DNA from 2 places in the Agrobacterium sp. H141 genome. Region 1 is predicted to be linked to the other one. Evidence: predicted binding sites of a transcription regulator. Region 1 holds the regulator's gene; the other holds the start of a gene.

Region 1 (3,419 bases):
ATGCAGCCGCTGGCGCGCTTGTCGCAGCATTCTTCTATCTGATGATTTCCGGTGCCCAGGTGTCGGCGCAGCGCGCTTTCGTGATGATGGCAATCATGCTCATGGCTGTGCTATTGGACAGGCCAGCGATCAGCATGCGCAATGTGGCACTGGCGGCCACGATCATACTGGCAATCTCGCCCTCCGAAGTGATGGGGCCAAGCTTTCAGATGTCATTTGCAGCGACCGTGGCGCTGGTGGCTGGATATTCCGCGTGGCGTTTCCGCAGATCCCGCGAGGGCTATTTCGACTTTTTGCCTGATATGCCCATTGCCGGTGCGATCATCCGCGTGGTTGGCGGGCTGATCCTCACTTCCGTGATTGGTGGTTTGTCGACCGCGATCTTTTCGCTGGAGCATTTCCACCGCCTCGCCGGCTATAGTTTACCGGCCAATCTGTTGGCGATGCCGATCATCACATTTGTGGTGATGCCGGCCGGCCTGGTGTCGATGTTGCTGATGCCCATCGGTCTCGACACACTTCCGCTTGACGTCATGGGGCATGGACTCGGTCTCGTCATCGCAATTGCCCATACTGTCGCCGAATGGGGTGGCGATGTCGGTAGCGCGCGGCTGGCCGTTGGGTTTTGCCGTTAGCGGTTACGGGCATGCTGATACTGGCACTGCTTCGAAGTCGCATCAGGCATATTGGCACCGCCATCCTCGCAGTTGGTCTGATCACCGGATTGGCGCTTCCTAAAGACAGGACTGCCGATCTGCTGATCTATGAGGACGGTCGTCTGGTTGGGTTGATCGGCAATGGTGCCAACAATGCGGACGTGATCGCCACTACGAGCGCCCGACCGCCGGGCTTCATATTTACCCAATGGCAGAACGGTTTGCAGCGCCACAGCCATCAAAAACCTGCTGTCGAAGAGGATGCCTTGCTTGCCAAGGCGATTGCGCCGCGGGACATCGCGACCCCTGATGGTGGTCGCCGCTTTCCCGTGCTTTCGGAAAATGCGATACGCTACGCCAGCACGAAACTCGCACATATGTTGGACATGTCGGTCGACGGCCAGTTCAGTTGCCTGAACAAGGTCTGGTGCGTTGCCCGTATCAGCGGGGGCTGGCGGGTGGTGACACTTGAGGAGCCACGGCTTTCAGGCCTGGCCTGCGATCTCGGTGATATTGTTATTTCTGCGCGACGGCTTGGCTATGACCATTGTCGCTCGGGCGCGAGATTGATCACGCCCGATACACTTCGCAAAACGGGCTCTTTGGAAATATGGCTAGGCCCGCACAGCAACGGGGCAATCGCTTTGCGCTCTGCTTTCTCCGGCCGTGCAAGGCCCTGGAGCCTGCATCGTAGATATGATTGGCGCAGCGGCCGCTATGATATGAAACCAGTGGAGACCGTGCTCACCGACCTCAGTGATAGCGGCGGATCAGGCCGACCAGCTTACCCTGAACCTTGACCCTGTCAGGCCCAAAGATCCGTGTTTCGTAAGCCGGATTGGCCGCTTCAAGAGCAATCGACGCACCCTTGCGACGGAAGCGCTTCAGGGTTGCTTCCTCGTCATCGACCAGCGCCACGATGATATCGCCCGGACTGGCGGTCGAGCCATTGCGGATGATCACGGTGTCGCCGTCAAGGATGCCGGCCTCGATCATCGAGTCACCCTTGACCTCAAGCGCATAATGCTCGCCGCTGCTGACCATTTCGGCGGGAATGCTGATTTCATGAGTGTTGTTCTGAATGGCAGAGATTGGCACACCGGCGGCAATGCGACCCATCACCGGAACGGAAACCGTATTGTTGTTGTCTTCGCTCGGCTGGCGCAGCATCGGCGGTGGCGTCTTGCCGCGGCTGCCCTCGATGACGCTGGGCGAGAAACCGCCGCGACGTGGCTGCATGCTGGGTGAATAGGCTTCGGGAAGCTTGATCACTTCCAGTGCTCTTGCCCTGTTGGGTAGCCGGCGAATGAAACCGCGCTCCTCCAGCGCTGTGATCAGACGATGGATGCCGGATTTGGAGGCCAGATCCAGTGCATCTTTCATTTCATCAAAGGATGGCGGCACGCCGGACTCCTTCATTCTTTCGTGAATGAAGAGCAACAATTCCTGTTGTTTGCGGGTCAGCATTGCGATTCCCTTTGATGAAACAAATCCAGAACATACACTATCTGTTCCAGTTGTGTTCTGCAAGTGACTAAATTTTTGTGAGGCTGGCAACAATGGAATTGATGGGTCGGCGCGCACATCAGAACTAAAGTGTTCGATAAAGTGCGATGTCTTGTGTTTGAGCCTGCGATGGCGCACAACCGACGCGTTTTGATGCTGAGGAACCGTTCATGGATTCATCGTCTGCCTCGCCGGCCCGCGCGCTCGATCATATTGTCCTGCCTGTCGGAGCGCTTGGGGTCGCACGCAACCGGTTGACGGCGCTCGGTTTCACGGTGGCAGCCGATGCGCTCCATCCATTCGGCACCGAAAATGCCTGTGTTTATTTTTCCGAAGGCGGATATCTGGAGCCTCTGGGTGTTGCCGATCCTGAGAAATGCCACGACGCGATACGGCAGGGCAATGTGTTTGTGGCGCGCCATGAAGCGTTTCGGGCAGATCGTGGCGAGGGGCTGTCGGCCATTATTGCCGAGAGCCGCGACGCGGATGCGGATCACGCAAGGTTCGAGGCAGAGGGACGGTCTGCCGGCAAGATGCTGTCTTTCGAGCGACCTGTTCAAGCGGCCGATGGAAGCGAGGCGAAAGCCGGTTTCAAGCTGGCTTTCGCCAAGGATGAACAAGCGCCTGACCTGCTGCTGTTTGCCTGTGAGCGACTGTTGCCGCTGGCGATCGACAAGGAGGCGCTGGCGCAACACGACAATAGCGCAATGCGTGTGAGTGGCGTGATCTTGACGGCGGAAGACCCCTCAATATTTGAGGGTTATATCGATGCTGTGTTTCAGGCGCATGCTTCAGCAACCCGAGGCGGCAGACTGGAATTCGCTGCCGGCGGCACTCAGATAGAAGTGATGACGCCGGACGGATTTACCCGCAGCTATGGTCTATCTGTAATGAGCAGGACCGCCGGTCTTGAGGGCGCGGGATTAGTCGTTGCCGTGGGCGATCTTGGCGTGACAGGTGCGCTTCTTGCCGCTAATGGCATTTCTTACGAAGCCCGGGAGGGTCGCCTTGTGGTTCCACCATCGGCGGGTCAGGGCGTAACATTCATATTCGAGGACAAGGCATGAGCATTTCACCAAATTCAAGCGTGGTCGTTGGCGATGGCGCAAGCAAGGTCACCTTTTCCAATAGCGCACGCTTTTCGTTGATCGCCGGCCCTTGCCAGATGGAGAGCCGCGACCACGCCTTTATGATGGCTGGCGAGATCAAGGAAATCTGCGACACGCTCGGCATCGGCCTCGTCTACAAGTCCTCTTT
Region 2 (3,419 bases), 690 kb from region 1:
GCACCTGAGCGATCTGCATCACCTGCTCCTGGTAGACGATAACGCCCTGCGTTTCCTTGAGCAGATAATCGATGGTCGGATGAACCGATTCGATTTCTTCTTCGCCGTGCTTGCGGGCATTGTAGACCGGGATATTCTCCATCGGGCCCGGGCGGTAGAGCGCCACCAGCGCGATGATGTCCTCGATGCAGTCGGGACGCATGCCGATCAGGGCCTTGCGCATGCCGGCACTTTCCACCTGGAACACGCCCACAGTCTCGCCGCGCGAGAGCATGTCATAGGTCTTCTTGTCGTCCAGCGGGATGGCCGCAAGATCGACTTCGACACCCTTGGTGCGGCGCACGAAATCAACCGCAGTCTTCAGAACCGTCAGCGTTTTCAGACCGAGAAAGTCGAACTTGACCAGACCGGCCTGTTCGACCCATTTCATATTGAACTGGGTGACCGGCATATCCGAGCGCGGATCGCGATACATCGGCACCAGCTTCGACAGCGGGCGGTCACCGATGACGATACCGGCAGCATGGGTCGAGGCGTGACGATAGAGGCCTTCGATCTTCTGGGCGATGTCCAGAAGCCGGGCGACAACAGGCTCCTCGTCAGCAGCCTCCTGCAGCTTGGGCTCCTCCTCGATCGCCTTGGAGAGAGGAGTCGGGCTGGCCGGGTTGTTCGGCACCAGCTTGCAGATCTTGTCGACCTGGCCATAGGGCATTTCCAGAACACGACCGACGTCACGCAGCGCTGCGCGCGCCTGCAGCGATCCGAAGGTGATGATCTGCGCCACCTGCTCGCGACCGTATTTCTTCTGTACATAACGGATCACCTCTTCGCGGCGATCCTGGCAGAAGTCGATATCGAAGTCGGGCATCGATACGCGTTCCGGATTGAGGAAGCGTTCAAACAGCAGTGAGAAGCGCAGCGGATCGACATCGGTAATGGTCAGGGCATAGGCAACCAGCGAGCCCGCACCCGAACCACGTCCGGGGCCAACCGGAATATCCTGGCTCTTGGCCCATTTGATGAAGTCGGCAACGATCAGGAAGTAGCCCGGGAATTTCATACGCTCGATAATGGAGAGTTCGAAATCGAGGCGCTCGCGATATTGGGTTTCGTCGTAGCCCGGTGCCATTCCAAGGGCCGCCAGCCGGTTTTCAAGCCCTTCGACCGCCTGACGGCGAAGCTCCGCGCCCTCGGCGCGATCGGCCTCATCGGGGTCTTCGCTGGCGCCGGTAAAGCGTGGCAGGATGGGCTTGCGCGTGTCGAGAATGAAGGAACAACGACGGGCGATCTCGACCGTGTTGTCGAGCGCTTCCGGCAGGTCTGCAAACAGCTTGCGCATTTCTGCGCGGCTTTTGAGATAGTGATCGGGTGTCAGGCGAAAACGGCTGTCATCGGAGACGATAGCATTATGGGCCACTGCCATAAGAGCGTCATGGGCCTCATAGTCATCCTTGGTCGGGAAGAAGGCCTCGTTGGTGGCAACCAGCGGCACGTCATGCTCGTAAGCCAGATCGATCATCTTTTGCTCGTGCGGGCGGCTATAGCCAACCTGCCTTTGCAATTCGATATAGAGCCTGTCGCCGAAAAAGCCTTTCAGCGTCTCAAGGCGGGCTTCGGCCTGAGCCTTGTGCCCTTCGCGCAGCGCAATATCGACCGGACCTGTCGTGGCACCGGTGAGCGCAATCAGACCTTCCGTGCCGATCTCTTCGAGCCAGGACGCCTTGATGTGAACCAGTTGTCCGCTTTCACCGTCGAGATAGGCACGGCTCACCAGATCGACCAGACGCTCATAGCCGGCCGGTGTCGACGACAACAGAACGATGGCCGGGAACTTCTGCATGGACTGATGTCCACGCTTGTCATCGCCCGCATCTTCCATGTCGATGGCGAGCTGGCATCCGATGATCGGCTGCAGCCCCTCGCCCAGCGCCTTTTGCGAAAACTCCAGCGCGACGAACAGATTATTGGTATCGGTCACCGCGATGGCTGGCTGGCTGTCGCTTGCCGCCTTCGCGAGGATCTTCTTGAGAGGCAAAGCACCTTCGAGCAGCGAATAGGCCGAATGGACCCTCAGATGCACGAAACCCGGCGATGTTTCGCCTGCCCCGTCCGAACCCTTAGCCACAACCGCACCACTCATAAACGCACCGCTTTCTCTCACGAGGAATCGGCGGCTATTTTCGACCGGCTGAGGTCTCAAGTCCAGATGCAAACGGCCGGGACAAAAAGCTATCCCGCTCTAAAGGCCTTACAGGGCCATCACGATCAATGAAAAACTTGCGATGAAAACCGCGATGGAAGCGAATGCTGCAACGTCACGAATTACCTCGGTCATGGCTCACTCCTTACTTGTTATGTTTTCACTATGTTCTCTTTTCGTTCTTTCGTCAATCACTTTTTCGCCATTTTGTTCAGCATGCCTGTATGCGAGAACACCGCCAGATGAATTGCCATTGAGAATTGTGAGAGACGATGAAACGAATGATGACCGCTGCCGTGATTGCATTGCTTCCGGCTGTCTCGGCAGGTGCTGGTGATTTTCCAACTGGACGGGTCGTCTCCGGCGTGACCGGCGACTGGAACAAGGATGGCCGAAGCGACCTTGCCCTGCTGGTCGCTCCAGAGGACGCGGACAGTGACGAAGCCCTTCTCTATCTGTACCTTGCAGACAAGACCCACAACCTGTTGCGGCCCGTCAGCGAGGGTGCCTATTCGCTGTGGGGCAACACCAGTCTCGACGGCATGTTTGGACGCGACCCTGAGCTCAAAGCGCTGGACAATGGTTCCCTGGCGGTGACGACGCAAAATTCGGGCATCGGGCGGAACCGCTGGACGCAGACGGTCACCATCGCCTGGCGTGACAGCCAGTTTATCGTTGCCGGCTTTACCTATAACTGGAACGACACGCTGGATATCGACAATCCCGACAGCAACGGGTCGTGCGACTACAATGTGCTGAGCGGGAAGTATGTCTTAAACGGCACATCCCAGAACACCGCGCCAAGCACGGTTTCCCTGAAAGACTGGAGCGACGAGCGCGGCATCAAAATCTGCGGGGTTAAATGACGGGACGAGCACCCGGATCATAATCGACAACCTTGCCATCAATGATGGTCACACAGCGATCCATACGCCGCGCCAGGTCGTGGTTATGGGTCGCAATGAGAGCTGCAAGTCCCGACTGCCGCACCAGTGCCTCCAAGGCGGAAAACACATAAGAAGCGGTTTCCGGATCGAGGTTGCCGGTCGGTTCGTCGGCCAGCAGCACCAGCGGTGCATTGGCAACGGCGCGGGCAATGGCGACACGCTGCTGTTCACCACCCGACAGTTCCGCCGGGCGATGCTGGCCACGGTGGCTGATGCGCATGTAATCGAGAAGCTGGCTTGCCCGCTCCCGCGCCTCGGCCATTGTCAGGCCG

What was found. The regulator LexA, encoded in region 1, represses DNA repair genes until DNA is damaged. The targets are predictions, from matches to a motif close to TGTTCNNNNTGTGTTCNG.
Region 2: a site for LexA is predicted at 2,367-2,384, ahead of dnaE (DNA polymerase III subunit alpha). Genes of this name have one in related genera too.

Annotation. Positions count from the first base shown of each region.
Region 1 is NZ_CM169893.1:2,117,799-2,121,217, forward strand. Features, by position in the region: gene ACWPM9_RS09745 (ComEC/Rec2 family competence protein) at 1-635, shown strand, start outside; gene ACWPM9_RS09750 (hypothetical protein) at 647-1,456, shown strand; gene lexA (transcriptional repressor LexA) at 1,410-2,123, opposite strand; gene ACWPM9_RS09760 (VOC family protein) at 2,333-3,229, shown strand; gene kdsA (3-deoxy-8-phosphooctulonate synthase) at 3,226-3,419, shown strand, end outside.
Region 2 is NZ_CM169893.1:2,812,189-2,815,607, forward strand. Features, by position in the region: gene dnaE (DNA polymerase III subunit alpha) at 1-2,140, opposite strand, end outside; gene ACWPM9_RS12995 (hypothetical protein) at 2,473-3,066, shown strand; gene ACWPM9_RS13000 (ABC transporter ATP-binding protein) at 3,059-3,419, opposite strand, start outside.